3 regions of the Peribacillus sp. B-H-3 genome follow, and region 1 is predicted to be linked to each of the others. Evidence: riboswitches for the same ligand, from Rfam matches in the RefSeq annotation. Region 1 holds a riboswitch; each other region holds the start of a gene.
The links. Region 1 has a riboswitch for S-adenosylmethionine ahead of ACN6MY_RS15815 (bifunctional homocysteine S-methyltransferase/methylenetetrahydrofolate reductase). Riboswitches for the same ligand answer to the same signal wherever they lie in the genome.

Region 1 (5,968 bases):
CGTTGAAAAGCCTTCCTACTTCAGACATGCCGTCCATCAGCGGTCCATTAATGATGGCAAGCGGCTCCTTGCCCTCTTTCAGGGCGATGTCAAGATCAGCCAAAAGACCCTCTTTTGTTCCCTCTATAATGTAGTTTGCAAGCCTTTCATGCAGCGGAAGCGATGCAGCGCTGACTTTCCTCTCCGTTTTCTTTCCGCGGTAAAACTCTGTGAAAGCGGCTAATGCTTCTTTCGAGGTATTAAAAAGCAGTTCCTCTGCAAGGCGAACCTCTTCCTTGGGGATAGAAGCAAAACGCTCTAATTTTTCCGTGTTGACAATCGCATAGTCCAACCCTGCTTTTGTGCAGTGATATAAAAATACAGCATTAAGGATTTCCCGCCCCCTTGCCGGCAAGCCAAAAGAAACATTGGAAATGCCCAGGATCGTCTGGCATTGCGGATATTTTTCCTTGATGCTCTGGATGCCTTTAACCGTTTCGGAGCAAGAGCCCAGGTACTGCTCATCACCAGTGCCGACGGGAAAAACGAGCGGGTCAAAGATGATATCCTTTGGATTGATTTTATATTTATTAATAAGCAAATCCATGGACCTGCCGGCAATTTCAAGTTTTCTTTTCACATCAATTGCCATTCCCTTTTCATCAATTGTCCCCACAACTACGGCCGCACCGTATTGATGAATGTATGGGGTGATTCTTTCAAATCGATCTTCACCATCTTCAAGATTAATTGAATTGATGATGCTTTTTCCCTGTGAGTTCTTCAATGCCTGCTCAAGAACGGCTTCATCTGTAGTATCTATAACTAAGGGTACCTTAACCTTCTTCACAGTCTCCCTGACAAATTCCTTCATATCCCCGAACTCGTCACCATCTGGGTCTGCCAGGCAGATATCAATCACATGGGCGCCCTTTTTCACTTGTGCTCTCGCAACCTCTGCCGCCTGCTCATATTTCTTATCACGTATCAGCTCTTTGAATTTGCGGGATCCTATCACATTTGTCCTCTCCCCGACAAATAGCGGCCTCATCGTTTCATCGTATATGAGAGGCTCTATGCCAGTAATTGCGTGATTGTGGGTGTTTTCTGGAAGGACTCTTGGCAGTACATCCTTTAAGGCGACAGACAGGGCCTCAATATGGGCTGGTGTAGTACCGCAGCAGCCGCCAATAATATTGACCCAGCCCTTTTGAGCAAATTGCTTCATTTTTTCCGCCAGGGAAACTGGCGATTCATGATAATGGCCTTCTTCATCCGGCAGCCCGGCATTCGGATAGCAGCTTACTGCATGGTGAGACAGCCCTGAAAGTGTGCGGATATGGTCAATCATAAACTCCGGCCCTGTTGCACAATTCAGCCCGACTGCCAGCGGGTCCATATGCTCACAGGATAAATAAAACGCTTCGATGGATTGCCCCGCGAGCGTTGTTCCCATCGGTTCGATCGTTCCGGAAATGATGATTGGCACCGTTCTTCCTGATTTCTTAAAGGCTGATTTAATTCCTAAAAAAGCGGCCTTAACATTCAGCATATCCTGACAGGTTTCGACTAGAAGCAGATCTGCCCCTCCGTCCAGCAAACCTCTTGCCTGCTCTTCATAAGAGGAAGATAATTCATCAAAACCCGTCCCGCCTGTAACGGAAAGGGTTTTGGTGGTTGGACCCATCGAGCCTGCCGCAAACCGCGGCCAGCTGACTGTAGAAAATTTATCACATGCTGCTCTTGCCAGCCTTGCTGAAGCTTTATTCAGTTCATAAGCCATACTTTCGAGCCCGTATTCCTCCAAAACAATGCTAGAAGCCCCAAAGCTGTTGGTTTCAATAATATCTGCCCCTGCTTTTAAATAAGCTTCATGAATGGACAAAATAATCTCTGGGGCTGCAAGCGAAAGATATTCATTGCATCCATCATACTCTTCACCGCCAAAATCAGCTTCGGTGAGGTTTTCAGCTTGAATCATCGTTCCCATTGCACCGTCCAGGATCAATATTTTCTTTTTCATCTGCCTTACTATCAGATTTTCACTCATATGCTGTCACCTCTGCCATTTTCATACTATCCGTCTTCCTGATATATTCAGTCAGCATTGCTGTCATTTCATACCTCATAAACGGAGTAATTAAATAAATTCCTTGAAACTTAGCCATCGCCGCATCTGCCAAAGATTTAGCAATGGCAAGCCCCTCATTCCTGGCAAGCAGCGGATTGCTGCCGGCAGCAGCCATGGCACGGCGCACATCATCCGGGAGTGTAATGCCCGGTATTTCATTATGAATAAATTCAGCATTTCTGGCACTTGTCAGCGGCATGATGCCTGCAAAAACAGGTGTATCAAGATGTTTGGTCGCTTCATATACTTCTTCCATCTGGTTTACGGAATAAATCGGCTGTGTCAGGAAGGATTGTGCGCCGCAGATAATTTTCTTTTCCATTCTTTGTACAGCTTTGTCGAGATACTTAACGTTAGGGTTAAATGCTGCAGCAATTTTAAAATGGGATTGCTGCCCAAGGCTTTGCCCCGAAAACGATAAACCCTCATTGAACTGCTTGACGAGGCTGATCAAATCGAAAGAAGAAAGGTCATAAACAGAAGTAGCTCCCGGAAAATCGCCAATTTTGGACGGATCGCCAGTCACAACAAGCAGTTCATTCAGCCCCAGCGTTTGGAGTCCCATCAAATGAGACTGCAGGCCAATCAGGTTTCTGTCCCTGCAGGTCAGATGTATCAGCGGATTGGCCCCCATCTGGTTTTTCAGCATTACACCAAGAGCTGCATTGCTTATTCTCGGCGTTGCGAGCGAGTTGTCAGCAAGGGTAACGGAATCAGCACCTGCATCCAAAAGTGCCTTAGCTCCATTCATAAAAGGTTCAATTCCGAGCTTCTTTGGCGGGTCAAGCTCAACGAGAACCGTCCGTTTTCTTTTAGCCAGCTGGTGCAGTGCTGGTGTTTTATCATCAGTTATCTCGATGATTTCTATCTTTCTGGCCTTAATTTCTTTTTGTGTAACAGGAGGGATAATGCCAAGCTTCTTTTTTACTTCCGCAATATGAAGTGGAGTTGTTCCGCAGCATCCGCCAATTACTGCTGCCCCCTGTTCCCTGAGCTTTAAGGCACTTGAGCCAAAGTATTCCGGCACGGCTTCATATATCAGCCTGCCATCGATATATTCGGGGAGGCTTGCATTCGGATAAACGGATATCGGCGTGCTCTTCATAAGGGGAACTTCTTCTAGGGAGCGGATCATATGATGCGGTCCAAGCCTGCAGTTTATGCCTGCAACATCAGCACCCAGCTGTTCAATTCTTTGAAATGCTTCATTTAAATGAATGCCGTTTTGCATGTATCCAATTTCATGCAATGTAACATTGGAGATGATAGGAAGATCTGTTTCTTTCCTGGCAATCGGCAGCACGGTTTCCAGCTCTTCGAGGTCATAAAAAGTTTCAAGAATCAGACCATCAGGCCCTTCCATAAGAATACTGTAAAGCTGCTCACGAAAGCTGCGTTTTATCTCCTCCATGCTAAGATCATTTTTCCTTATGCTCCGCAAAGCCCCAATCGTTCCAAATACAAATGCTTTTCCTTCCGAGGCCTTCCTTGCGATTGCAACTCCATTGCGATTAATGGTGCTTACTTCATCTTCAAGGCCGTACCGCTTCAGTTTATGATAGTTTGCACCGTAGGTATTGGATTGCAGAATATCGGCCCCAGCTTCTAAATAGGCCCTGTGAATAGTTTCTATTTGGCCGGGTTCAGTAGAATTAAGCTCCTCATAGCAATGATCAATTCCATGGGAATACAGCAATGTTCCCATGGCTCCCTCCCCGATAAGCACCCGTTTTTTCAGCTCGCTCCGGAAATCCATATGACACCTTCTTTCAATATTTGTGTGTAATTAATAAGTGCTTACTGTATACTTGGCTGTTGCTCTCCGCTAAAGGTTGGAAGACTTCCGAGGACGCGCTGCTCCCCCGTGAATCAAGCCCATCCATTCCAATAATAAAGTGCAGGAATTTGCAATGAACCATAACAATGGTCTTCGAAAATAAAATAAAAACAGGCCTTCTTGGAAGAAGGCCTGTTTCAAACATTCTCCTCATCTATCAAGCTTCTGCTTGCTGGATTTAGCACCATGGCAATATGCCGGTTGCTGAGGCTTCATGGGGCCAGTCCCTCCACCTCTCTCGATAAGATATGTAATTTTAATATTCAAAAAAATTAATTACATTTAATTTACATGATTAAGCAGCCAATTTCAAGGCTTTATGGAAAATAGTATGTATATCCTTCTAAAAAACCAGGCACTATACCCGCTCCTGCTCTTTTCTGCTTCTGGCCATCGCTTAACCTTACTATCCCTGTGAGCACATCAGGGGAAGTATTAAAGACAAAAAAACTAAAAAAATCAGCACCATGTTTACCAAAAGCTGCAGAAGTGAATAACAAAACTATAATTGCAAGGAGAAAGGAGGCATTTTTTTGATTGAAATTTTAGCTAAGCAATTCCGCAGGCCAGACGGACTATTAGGAAGGCTTGCCGGAAAAATAATGCTGTTCGAAAACCGCAGGATTAACCGCTGGACCATTGACCTATTGAATATAAAGCCCGGGGATTATCTTCTTGAGATTGGATTTGGGCCAGGATATGCGATAAAGGAAATTTTTCGCAGGCACCATAATGTGAAAATAGATGGAATTGATGTCTCAGTGTCCATGACTAAGGAAGCAGAAAAGAGAAATTCAAAAAATGCAGAAGAAGGAAGGCTTCAGCTATACAGCGGGGATGTGTCAGATTTCAAACAGGATTTATACAGATACGACAAGGTTTTTTCTGTTAATAACTATCCCCTTTGGAAAAATCCCAAGAAGGAATTAATCAGGATTCACCATTTGATGAAGGATGGAGGAACCATCGCCATCACTGTACAGCCAAGAGAGGAAGACGCTTCCCGGGAAAAAGCCCTGTCTCATGCCATAGAAATTGAACAAGCACTCTTTCATGCCGGATTCCGCAGCATCTCTGTTAAGTTCAAGAAAATCCGCCCTCAATTAACGGTATGTGTTACTGCCCATTGCAAAAAGAATTAAAAAAATTCAAGGTGTTATAAGAGCTCACTGATTTTAACGGAATCGCTGAGCTCTTGTCCCTTAAACAAACTTTATCTTAGAGGAATATTAAGAAAGCCTTTTTTTCAGCTTTTTCTTCCAGTCTTCTGCAAGTCCTTCTGCGGAAATCAGTTCCTCTGCGGCTGCCAAGCCTCCCTCCTGGTGCAGAAGGATTCTGGATGCCTTTAACACGGTAATTGGCTTTTGTGCGCGGTGCAGTAAAGTTATATCATCATTTTGATTGATTGTGCCAGCATCAATCATTTTTGCAAAATAACCTGTATAGCACGTGTCCAAAATGCGCTTTAAGAATTGAGGTTCTTTATTGAAATAAGAAATCGTGGAGCATGGCACCCTTCCTTGTGTTACCTGGACTGCAGCACTGCTGCCAATTCTGAAAATATCACCGATGCATACTTCTTCTTCCTTCATTCCATGAACGGTCAGATTTTCCCCAAAAGCAGGCATCGTAATGGTTTTCTGGAATTCTTCCTCCCATCGGGAATAGTGTTCTGCAGGGTAAAAGCATACAGCGCGTTCAGGTCCGCCATGGTACACCGGATTGCCTACTCCGTCCCCGGAAAATCCATTTACACCGAGTTGCGCTTTTTCTGTTTTCAGTTTTTTTATGGCTGTTTTGATATTCATTCCGCTGAATACCTCATCCTGCGGTTTTCCTATTTGAAGCGATACAATGCTCCCTTGCATTAACATTATATTTCATCCTCTCTGTGTAAGCATCTCACATCTCTTTTAGTGAATACATCCGATAGAATCGCAGCCGATTTTGGAGATTTTTTAATATGCAGTCCCCTCTATGTAAGTATACTAAAGCTTGCCGCCTTAAAATACAGCTCATGG
Region 2 (5,968 bases), 1.3 Mb from region 1:
CATTTTTAATTACGAAAGTGATCGTAACATACAGAAAGAAAATGTGTCAATGCATAACGATTAAAAGTTAGTAAAAATTTTAAATCCTTTGATAAACAATTTTTCCTGAATCAGCGAAGAAAGAGAATGCATGCCCGCACTCTCTTTCGGAATTATAAAGATTTCACAGCCAAGGACGCTAGGCCAGTTGCCTGTTCAATCGCCTGTTCAAGGTCTTCAATCAGATCGTCTGCATTTTCAATGCCGATTGACAGCCTGACTAAATCCTCGCTTACACCAGATTGAATCAGTTCGTCTTTATTTAACTGCTGATGGGTTGTGCTGGCAGGATGGATGATTAAGCTTTTTGCGTCTCCAACATTTGCTACATGTGACCATAGCTGGATGGAGTTAATCAGCTTGGCTCCTGCTTCTCTTCCGCCTTCAATCCCAAAAATGACAATGGCCCCTGCTCCTCTTGGAAGGTATTTATCTGCCAGCTTCCTATCAGGGTGATCTCTATGCCCCGGGTGTGACACCCATGTTACGGCCGGATGGTTTTCTAAATAATCAATGATTTTTCCGGTATTGGATACGTGCTCTTTCATCCTTACATGCAGGGTTTCCAGCCCGAGAGTGAATTGAAAGGCGCTTTGGGGACTGAGTGACGGCCCTAGATCCCTTAGTAATTGAACACGTGCTTTCGTTATAAAAGCAGCAGGGCCTGCAGCATCACTGTATACGATATTTCCATAGCTTGGATCAGGTTCCGTAAACCCTGGGAAATCAGGGGAATTCCAATCGAATTTCCCGCCATCCACGATGATGCCCCCTAGTACAGTTCCATTGCCTAGCAGCCATTTTGTAGCAGAATGCACAATAATATCAGCACCATATTCAATTGGCTTGCACAAATAAGGCGTGGCAAAGGTATTATCCACAATAAGCGGAATTCCTGCTTCATGGGCAATTTCTGCTATTTTTTCAATATCTAGTACACGAAGGCTTGGATTGCCGATCGTTTCACCGAATATTGCCTTAGTCTTTGGTGTAATGGCTTTACGGAAGTTCTCCGGATCATCCGGTTTTACGAAGGTAACCTTGATTCCATACCTCGGAAGTGTATTGGCGAACAAGTTATATGTGCCTCCATATAAAGTTGAAGCTGATACAATTTCATCTCCCGCTGAAGCAATATTCAAGATGGCCAGTGTGATTGCAGCCATTCCGCTTGATACGGCAAGGGCCCCGATCCCGCCTTCGAGCAGTGCCGCTCTTTCTTCAAAAGCAGTAACAGTCGGATTATGGATTCTGGTGTAAATATACCCCGGTTCCTTCAGTCCAAATAAATTGGCTGCATGATCTGTATCTTTGAACAAATATGCATTGCTTTGATAAATAGGCAATGCCCTGGCTCCTGTAGCATCTTCCTTTAGCCCTCCGTGAATGCTCAAGGTTTCAAAACGATAATTTTTGTTTTCTGCCATTTTCCTTCTCCCCCAACTTTTTATGAATTCATGGCTCTGAGTCATCTGAAATCATTCCTGGAAGGTTAACGAGAAACAAAAAAGCCTCTTCAAAAAGAAGAGGCTTTGCTTTATCTCTCCTTATCTGCCAGAGCCGATACTCTGCTGGAATTAGCACCGTGTATGATATATACCGGTTGCCGGGCTTCGATGGGCCAGTCCCTCCGCCACTCTTGATAAGATTCAGTTAATTAATCAGAAAATTTTGCTTAATCAAAAATATAACATACCCTTATGTAAATAGTCAAATTTTATTTTGGCATATTTGCCCCTGTTACTCTTGCCATTTAACTCCGCTACAGACTGTCATTTTCCTTGCTTTGCCGACATTATTTCAAAGCCTTGCTGCATATTCTCCGATAATAACAGATAGTTTGACTTTATTTCCTAAGAAATAAGAAAAAGGGGGAAGCCATCATCGCGTACCGGATTCTTTTGACATCAGCCGCATCGCCCCTGGAGCATGTCATGCAGCAGATACAGGTTCCATACTAACGCCCCCATTGAAGGAGGACTGGCTCGATAGAGACTTAAACACATAAAGAAAAAGGTTGTTGCCAGCAAATAAATTCCTGCGGTAATGGAAAATACGGCTGCATATCCCCAATAGCTGCCCAATAATATGACAAGAGAGGCAGATACCGGACCCATGAATGCCCACCCCAGGTTAAAGGCCCATCTGGTTCATGGAATTTGCCAGCCTTTAGAACGGTTGCTGCAAGTGACATCATTAAAGACATCTGTATGGGGTTTCCTGCATTCATTAAAAGCCTGCCGGAATAAAAAGGCGATGCCGCTATCCATAATTGACGGGTATACGCTTTAAGCAATAAGAAAGGCAGGGAAAGCAGCTGCAGAATAACAACGGATTTAACTTCTCCAAAGCGTTTTACAAACCTTGATCCGAGAAGCATAGCTGCTGCCGCGGCTCCCTGTCCTGCCGAGAGAGCAATAGCAATCATGGAATTGGACACAAAAAAAACGGTCAGCAAAATATAAAGTGAGATAAGGAGACAAGGCCTGACTGTATGAAAATATTGCCGAGAAGCAGCATTCTGACCTTTTCGCTTAACAGCACAAAAAAAATTCTTGCCTGTTTGGGCAAGAATGGTGATGTTTGTTATATTTCTTTAAGTACATCGTATATATACGGGACAGAATGAAAGGCGTATATCTTTTTATCAAGCTTGCCTTCTTTAAAAACCAATAAGCAGGGAACACTTTCTACTTCATATTCAGCTGCAATATTCGCCATATAGTTTAAATTCATTTTGCCGCAGTCCAAATCCGGAAAAAGCTCCAGGGAAACGGCAAGAATTTTCGAGGCAACCTGGCAAGTCCCGCACATTGGAGTGTATAGGTATAAACAAAATGTCCGATTCCATTTTACGGAAGTATTTAACTGTTCTTCATTCCACTCTTGCATATTACTTAATTCATCCTTTGTTCTAAATACACGGGGTTTACCTCAATATCTGCTGCCAATAAAACAGTAGCAATATGATTCATCGGCGAAGCAGCAACTTCTTTATACATTCGGTCTATATAAAGATGGTAAGCCTCTGGCATTTCTTTTTTAAACTGTTTGCGCAGCTTTTCCCCTGATTCATCAGCATCCACTAAAATATAAACATCTTTCTCAGCCAGTTCATCAACAAGTTCATCAAGCCTTGTAATTGAAATGGTGCCGTTGGTGCAGATGATTTCCACTTCTTCCTTCAATACACTTTTCACTTTTCTTTTATCTGAAGTTCCCTCTACAATAATTACTTTATCAGGTTGTCCGAATTCCATGCAATCACCGCCGCTAAAGGATAAAGTGAACCTTCCATCAGCAGAGGGCTCTCTCATCCCCGCTGATGATCAGTTGAACGAATCGGGCTTTCAGGCAGGGTTTCTAAAATTCACTGCCCCCATACGGGACAGAAATGCGTACCCTGTTCATATAATAACCCAAAACAGAAAAAAAGTGTCCAAAGTGCTTTCTTTGTAAAAGGCTCTTTTCTTAAAGATTGTTGTTTTCCAATAAGTTCTGTGAGGCGATCCCCGTGTTAAGTCAGTTTGATTGGTGCGTTTAGTGCGAGACTCCTGCGGGATTAGCGGAACAGGTGAGCCCCCCGGAAAGCGAGCATCCTGGAGCGGAAATCAGCCACCTTGTTCCATTGCCGCAACGTTTACGAAAAAAGCACTGTAAAAAAATAGAGAAGGCAAGAAGCCTTCCCGTCATGCATTATCCTTCGTTTGTCATTTCATCATACTGCTCAGAAGTCATAAGGCTTTCCACTTCACTGCTGTCAGAAGGCTCAATAACAACCATCCATGCCTTTTCATAAGGTGAATCATTTACATACTCAGGGTTGTCATTTAGCTCTTCATTGACTTCTACCACTTTACCGCTGATTGGCGCATAAAGCTCAGAAACCGTTTTAACAGACTCTACGCTGCCGAATGGCTCATCTGCTTTCAGCTCGTCTCCCACTTCAGGAAGCTCAACAAAAACGATATCGCCCAATTCTGATTGTGCAAAATGTGTAATGCCAACGCGGACTTTGTCGCCTTCTGTTTTTACCCACTCGTGTTCCTCTGAATAACGAAGATCCTTTGGTGTTGCCATGGTATATCCCTCCAAGGTATGTAAAATTATGATCTATTATAGTATAAAATAGATTTCTCTGATTTGGTGCAAAAAACTTCTTCTATTGCCAAATCTTTTGGTATTCCTGTTCATTGAACCCGACTGTCACTTGATTTCCGTCTGAAGCAATCGGCCTTTTCAGCAGCATTCCGTCCGAGGCCAGAATATCCAGCTTTTCTGAGTCAGAAGCATCCTTAAGCTTGTCTTTTAAACCAAGCTCCCTGTATTTTTGGCCGCTTGTATTAAAAAACTTCTTTAATTCCAAGCCGCTTTTCAGGTAAAGCTCTTCAATCAGCTCCCTTGAAGGGGGATTTTCTGCTATATGGACAGCTTCATAAGCAACCTCATGATCATCCAGCCATTTTTTCGCATTTCTGCATGTGCCGCATTTTGGATACCAATAAAATATCAATCCCATGGTTTCACCACCTAACGATAGGATACCCGTTTTTAAGCATTAATTCAAAAAATAAGCTATGCTTCCAGCAAAAAAACAGCTGCCGGACATACAAAAGCAGGAATATCCATTTTGGATATCCCTGCGGCTCCGATTGCCATACTAATTAAAGCACATATTTTTCTGCGTCTAACAATTTCACTGAAGCTTCGCGTTTTTTAGCAATCACATTAACAGGATTATGCCTTGTTAATTTGCGCAGTGAAGAAAGCATGATGCGCAATGTATCGCCGGCTTCTACCGCAACCAGGGTTTCCTTCGCATGCTGCTCGATTTGATTGAATGACTCCTGGCAGAAAATTTGAGTATAAAGAAGCTTCTGCTGGTTCTTTTCTTCTCCGGATTGTGCAATAGCTTTTTCTGTACGAAGCACAACAGATTCCATGGCATATGCAAGAGAAGCAAGGTCAGCTATGTTAACCAGGATTTCTTGTTCTTGCTCAAGCTTGTTCCCAAACTTTTGTGCAGCAAGCCCTGCAGCCAGCAACCCGATTTTCTTAGCATTTTTCACTAGCAGCTTTTCTTGTGCCAGCGGCTCATCACCAGGTTCTTCCGGCATTAGCATCATCAGCTCTTCCTGCAGGCTTTGTGCTTTTTGAAGAAGAGGAAGCTCACCCTTGAAAGCTTTCTTTAAGAATGTGCCCGGAACCAGCAGGCGGTTAATTTCATTTGTTCCTTCAAAGATCCGGTTGATTCTGGAATCACGGTAAGCTCTTTCGATTTCATATTCCTGCATGAAACCATAGCCTCCGTGCAGCTGAACGCCTTCATCCACTACATAGTCAAGAACTTCTGATGCGAAAAATTTATTCAGTGAACACTCGATGGCATACTCTGCAATAGAATTTGCCACTTCCTTGCCGTCTTTTACCTGTTCGTCTGTAAGCTGGCTCATCCTGCTTTCGAATAGACCGACAGTACGGTAAACAGAGCTTTCTGCAGCATAAATCTTAGATGCCATTGTAGAAATTTTTTCTTTTGTTAAGTTAAAAGAAGAAATTGGCGTCTTGAATTGCTGGCGCTGGTTTGTATATGCTGCTGTAAGGGCAAGTGCGTGCTTGGAGGCTCCCACAGCTCCTACACCTAATTTATAACGTCCGATATTAAGGATGTTAAAGGCGATAACATGGCCTCTTCCTTCTTCACCCAGAAGGTTTTCAACAGGCACCTTGGCATCTTCCAAGATCAATGTGCGTGTTGATGAACTTTTGATGCCCATTTTCTTTTCTTCTGCGCCCGTAGAAACGCCTGGATATTCACGCTCTACGATGAAGGCAGAGAACTTTTCTCCATCAATCTTCGCATACACAACGAATACATCTGCAAAACCTGCATTAGTAATCCATTGCTTTTCTCCATTAAGGATATAAT
Region 3 (5,968 bases), 590 kb from region 1:
AGAAGGCGATATCCTGCTAAAAGTCAGCGCTGGATCAGATGCAGTATCCAGCGACATGTTGGCCTTAGCAGATGAATTGGCTAGCATTTCAAACAACATTCAAATAGAGAAAACACAACTGGAGAGAACACCGAGCTTTAGCGTAAACCGTATTGGCGAAGACACAGGTGTTACCTTTGCTGGCATTCCTTTAGGACATGAATTTACTTCATTAGTGCTGGCGCTGCTGCAGGTCAGCGGCAGGCCTCCTAAGATTGATCAAAAGGTAAGTGATCAAGTTAAAAACATTAAGGGTGAATATCACTTTGAATCTTACATCAGTCTGAGCTGCCACAACTGTCCTGATGTTGTTCAGGCACTGAATTTAATGAGCATTCTCAATCCTGGCATTACCCATACCATGATTGACGGCGCTGTATTTAAGGATGAAGTTGAAAGCAAAGACATAATGGCTGTGCCAACTGTTTTTCTGAATGGAGAATCTTTCGGCAGCGGGCGTATGACACTTGAGGAAATCCTTGCGAAGATGGGAAATGGTCCTGATGCACGAGAGCTTGCTAATAAGGATCCATACGATGTCCTGGTTGTTGGAGGCGGACCTGCCGGTGCAAGTGCAGCAATCTATGCAGCCCGCAAAGGCATTCGCACAGGCATTGTTGCTGAACGTTTTGGCGGCCAAGTTATGGACACCTTGGGCATTGAGAACTTTATAAGTACAAAATATACTGAAGGTCCTAAGCTTGTCGCAAGTCTTGAGGAACATGTTAAAGAGTATGGCATTGATATATTGAACCTGCAGCGTGCCAAGCGGTTAGAAAAGAAGGACCTCGTCGAACTTGAACTAGATAACGGTGCTGTCCTGAAGAGTAAAACCGTAATCCTTTCAACGGGTGCCCGCTGGCGCAAAGTTGGCGTACCAGGTGAAGAAGAGTTCAAGAATAAAGGTGTAGCATATTGTCCGCATTGTGATGGTCCGCTTTTTGCAGGAAAGCATGTGGCGGTTATCGGCGGGGGAAATTCCGGCATTGAAGCGGCAATTGACCTCGCAGGCATCGTGAAACATGTAACTGTTCTTGAATTTATGCCAGAACTGAAGGCTGATGCTGTACTGCAAGAACGACTTTACAGCCTGCCTAATGTAACAGTTCTAAAAAATGTTCAAACAAAAGAGATTACCGGAACTGATAAAGTAAACGGCATTTCCTACATTGAGCGGGATACAGGAACCGTTCAGCGGGTTGAATTAGAAGGTGTGTTTGTTCAGATTGGCCTTGTGCCAAATACCGACTGGCTAGGCGATGCCGTTGAACTCACTCGCTTCGGTGAAATTGTTGTTGATAAGCAAGGTGCTACAAACCTAGATGGAGTGTTTGCTGCAGGCGACTGTACAAATAGTGCATATAAACAGATTATTATTTCTATGGGATCAGGTGCGACTGCAGCTTTAGGCGCATTCGATTACCTCATCCGCAACTAATTACATGTAAGAAAGCCGTTTCGCTATCTGTTTGATAGCAACCGGCTTTCTTTTTTTTGCATACTGTAAACTTCATGGAATGCTCTGCATAAATCTGTAAAAGAAAAGGGATAAAGCCCAGAGATGGTTAATCATCCCTGTATAGGACGCAAATTATGTCAGTTGCATATTATCTCTCAGATAGGGGTTTATTATTCTAGGAACCCTAGAAAACGATATAGCATTATCACCATATAGACTGAATTACATATTGGGAGCTTAACGACTTTCCACCTTAAATTTTCCTGGCATTCTGCACACTTTAGCTTTGTTGAATAACATTCAAATAGGCTTTTTCGTAAAGAGTGTTGTCTTTTAAATGGGACGAGGTTAAATTTACTTTTTATGGTATTATATTTACAAGAGTTTATTCAGCCAAACTAGCAGGTTAGTTGCATATTATTTGAAAATGTCGGCGGTACCCCAAGAGGAAATACAATCTTAATTTGACAGAATCTTTTTGCAATGCTAATATTTCTAATTAATTAGATGACGAAAAGATGTTTAAACTCTTATTCAGAGAGGTGGAGGGACTGGCCCGTTTGAAGCCAGGCAACCATTCAATTTGTCTTATTGGAGAAGGGGCTAGTTCCTGCAAAGCGATTGAGGCTTTGAGAAATAAGAGAGGTTACTGGCAAATAAGGCCTCTCTATTTATAAATGAAAAGGTTTTTATTTTTTACTACAGGATTTTGATTCCGTTATTTTCCCATAAAAACTTAATAAAGAATGCATCAGGTGCTGTGCAAAGTCTTGCTCAGCTTAAAAGGGAAGTCCGGTGAAATTCCGGCACGGTCCCGCCACTGTAAAGGAGAGCGACTTATCCGTTTACCACTGTTTCTGGAATGAAATGGGAAGGTGATAAGAGCGATGATTCTAAGTCAGGAAACCTGCCTGTTGTATGCACTTGTACTCTACGGACGATAGGGAAGTGATTATACGTGTTGAGAAAACCAGAAGGTCTCAACTCTAGTTAACGATGCGTAAAAATCTCCCTTTTCTACTAATAGGGAGATTTTTTTAGTTGAGGTCAAATTCATATAAGAAGGAGTTGTGTTTAAAAGATGAGCAAGGTTAAAAGTTCTAATTTAGGTTATCCAAGAATCGGTGAAAATAGGGAGTGGAAAAGAGTGATTGAACGGTTTTGGGCTGGGAAACTCGAACAAGAGGATTTCTTGGCACAAATAGAGGGTATTCGTCTTAACCATCTGTGTAAACAAAAAGAAAAAGGCATTGATCTTATTCCTGTTGGTGACTTTAGCCTGTATGATCATGTGCTCGATACGGCTATGATGTTCGGGTTAGTTCCCAAGCGATTTGAATACAGTGGGGGGAAAGTACCGCTTAAAACATACTTTGATATCGCACGAGGGACAAAAGAGGCCGTTGCTTCTGAAATGACCAAATGGTTTAATACCAACTATCACTATATTGTTCCGGAGCTTGAAGATGCAGTACCTGCTCTTGTTGATAATCGACCTCTCCATTTCTATAGAGAAGCCAAACAAAAATTAGATATTGAAGGTAAACCTGTGATACTAGGGCCTGTTACATTTGTAAAACTTTCAAAAGGTTATAACAAGGATGAGTTTAAAACGGTCATTGAGTCATTTATCCCCCTTTATTCGGAGGTACTCCGTGAATTACAAGAAGAAGGTGTACAGTGGATACAAATCGATGAGCCTATTTTGTCTACGACCCTATCTAAAGAAGAGGTTGCGTTATTTCATCATGTTTATGCCAGATTACATAAAGCAGCACCTGATATACGGGTGATCTTACAAACCTACTTTGAAGGTATCGACCATTACGAAGAAGTCATTTCCCTGCCTGTTCAGGGAATTGGACTTGATTTTGTACATGACAATGGACAGAATCTCACTTCTATACAGATGTATGGTTTCCCGAAAGACAAGGTACTCGCAGCTGGAGTCATCAATGGCCGAAACATCTGGCGTGCAGATCTTGATAAAAAATTTTCCCTTTTAAAAGAAATTGAGTCCTATGTTTCTAAAGAACAGTTGATTATACAGCCATCTTCAAGCCTGCTGCACACACCTGTGACAGTGAAAAATGAAGTAGGTCTTGAAGTGATATTGAAGGAAGCCTTATCATTTGCTGATGAGAAATTAAGTGAAGTGAATATTTTAATGAAAGGGATACAAAACGGAAAAGACAGTATCCAAGAAGAGATCTCATCCAGTCAGAATGCGATCTTGTTGTTAAATGAGCTGTCATCAAAAAATAGGCTGGAAGTTAACGAAAACATGGCGAAGTCACAAACATTAAAAATAGAACGCAAGGCATCATTTCAGGAACGCCAAATCATTCAAGAGAAGTTTTTTCAACTTCCTCTTCTGCCAACCACAACGATTGGCAGTTTTCCTCAAACTCAAGCAGTGAAAAAACACCGTTTACAGTGTCGGAAGGGGGAAATAAGTAATCATCAATATGATAGCTTTATTAAAGAAGAAATTCATCGGTGGATTAACATCCAAGAAAAAATTGGATTAGACGTCTTTGTCCATGGTGAATTTGAACGTACAGATATGGTTGAGTATTTTGGTGAAAAACTGGATGGATTTCAAATGACCACATTAGGATGGGTTCAATCCTATGGATCTCGTTGTGTAAAACCTCCAGTTATTTATGGTGATGTGTCTTATCGTGAACCAATGACGCTTAAAGAAACCTTGTATGCCCAGTCACTAACAGACAAACCCGTGAAAGGAATGCTGACGGGACCCGTCACCATATTGAATTGGTCATTTGTAAGAGAAGATATTCCACGCGATGAAGTCGCCAATCAAATCGCTCTTACTCTTCAAAAAGAAGTGGAAATTCTAGAGAGAAGTGGAATCCATATGATCCAAGTGGATGAACCAGCTCTGAGAGAAGGACTGCCATTAAAACAGGTAAAATGGGATGACTATCTTCATGCTGCGGTTTATGCTTTTAAACTTGCCACAGCGTTTGTCAAAAACGAAACCCAAATTCATACTCATATGTGTTACTCAAACTTTGAAGATATTATGGATACCATTCGTGCACTTGATGCAGATGTCATTTCAATTGAAACCTCAAGAAGCCATGGTGAATTGATTCAAGTATTTGAAGAAAATACGTATGACAAGGGGATCGGACTTGGCGTCTATGATATTCATAGTCCCCGAGTGCCCGAGATTAGTGAAATAAGAAATCATATTAATCGGGCCCTTAAAGTGCTTGACTCAAAACAATGTTGGATTAACCCTGATTGTGGATTGAAGACCCGGGGAATTAGTGAGACGGTAGAAGCGCTTAAAATTATGGTTGAAGCAGCGAAACAAACAAGAGAGAGTTTGCTTGTCAAATAGTGAGAAGTGAAAAGGAGGCTATATTAAAAAAGGGTGCATACTCCTTCATAACCACGCCGGATATTCATAAAGAATTTTAAAAGAGGGGTCTATCAATGGAAAAAGCCTATTCAGCGGGACGCTCAAGAACAATTCAAACAAGACTGGTCCTGCCGCCAGATACCAATCATATGCAAACCATTTTTGGCGGTAAGGTGTTAGCTTATATTGATGAAATTGCAGCATTAGCGGCTATGAAGCACTGTAATAATGTGGTCGTGACAGCTTCAATAGATTCGGTAGATTTTTTAACCTCTGCTACCGTGGGAGATGCTCTTAGTTTAGAAGCCTTCGTTACTTCAACGGGACGCTCTTCGATGGAAGTTTATGTTAGGGTATTCTCAACTGACTTGTTATCAGATAAAAAAACATTGACTACAGAATCTTTTCTTACAATGGTTGCTGTTGATCAAACTGGCTCATCCATACCTGTTCCTAAAATAATACCAGAAACAAAAGAGGAGAAGAGATTGTTCGAAACAGCACCTCTTCGAAAAGAACATCGAAAAAATAGATTTAAGATTCGATAACAATTAATGACCAAAATGATTTTTGCGAGAACTCTATTTATTGCATGAAGCTCTGAGGTGCCATTATTTAATATGGCACCTTTAAGTTGTTTTGAGCAGTAAGTATTACTGAAACCGATTTGTTATTTTGAAGTGTGGAAAGTAATATTGTTGCATTTAGATTGGATAACGGTAAATTCACTTTTTTTATGTATTTTTTAAAAAATCAAAACATAAAAAGATCCTCTTATGGGGCTGTTGGCAATCTAAAAGAAATACCTGAATCTGTATAGAATAATTTAGTGAATCTGATTTAGCAGGCAAATATTACTCCATTAACTCGAAGTTCTAGATATTCTTGAAAGACGGTTTTTATTTTGATAAAAATTAATTGACTATTTGTAAAAGATAGTCTTGAAATAAAATAACTTAATAGGACCTAAATTGAAAAATTAACGCCTGTGAAGCAGCCTGAGAGCTATCCCTCGTGAGCTTTTTTCTTTTGCGCAATTTTTCGTACAAGCTGGGCTAACGTCCGTTTCACTTAAT

Region 2: it holds a riboswitch for S-adenosylmethionine, as region 1 does, so the genes downstream of both, ACN6MY_RS22490 (O-acetylhomoserine aminocarboxypropyltransferase/cysteine synthase family protein) here and ACN6MY_RS15815 (bifunctional homocysteine S-methyltransferase/methylenetetrahydrofolate reductase) in region 1, are expected to answer to the same signal.
Region 3: it holds a riboswitch for S-adenosylmethionine, as region 1 does, so the genes downstream of both, metE (5-methyltetrahydropteroyltriglutamate--homocysteine S-methyltransferase) here and ACN6MY_RS15815 (bifunctional homocysteine S-methyltransferase/methylenetetrahydrofolate reductase) in region 1, are expected to answer to the same signal.

The regions. Positions count from the first base shown of each region.
Region 1 is NZ_CP183879.1:3,186,469-3,192,436, forward strand. Features, by position in the region: gene metH (methionine synthase) at 1-2,029, opposite strand, end outside; gene ACN6MY_RS15815 (bifunctional homocysteine S-methyltransferase/methylenetetrahydrofolate reductase) at 2,022-3,866, opposite strand; SAM riboswitch class I at 4,095-4,195, opposite strand; gene ACN6MY_RS15820 (class I SAM-dependent methyltransferase) at 4,481-5,089, shown strand; gene ACN6MY_RS15825 (MOSC domain-containing protein) at 5,177-5,821, opposite strand.
Region 2 is NZ_CP183879.1:4,502,695-4,508,662, forward strand. Features, by position in the region: gene ACN6MY_RS22490 (O-acetylhomoserine aminocarboxypropyltransferase/cysteine synthase family protein) at 153-1,466, opposite strand; SAM riboswitch class I at 1,584-1,688, opposite strand; gene ACN6MY_RS22495 (hypothetical protein) at 2,036-2,467, opposite strand; gene ACN6MY_RS22500 (thioredoxin family protein) at 2,626-2,931, opposite strand; gene ACN6MY_RS22505 (toprim domain-containing protein) at 2,937-3,299, opposite strand; gene gcvH (glycine cleavage system protein GcvH) at 3,736-4,119, opposite strand; gene ACN6MY_RS22515 (arsenate reductase family protein) at 4,202-4,558, opposite strand; gene ACN6MY_RS22520 (acyl-CoA dehydrogenase family protein) at 4,704-5,968, opposite strand, start outside.
Region 3 is NZ_CP183879.1:2,598,259-2,604,226, forward strand. Features, by position in the region: gene ahpF (alkyl hydroperoxide reductase subunit F) at 1-1,477, shown strand, start outside; SAM riboswitch class I at 2,026-2,141, shown strand; cobalamin riboswitch at 2,235-2,428, shown strand; gene metE (5-methyltetrahydropteroyltriglutamate--homocysteine S-methyltransferase) at 2,580-4,871, shown strand; gene ACN6MY_RS12915 (acyl-CoA thioesterase) at 4,967-5,440, shown strand.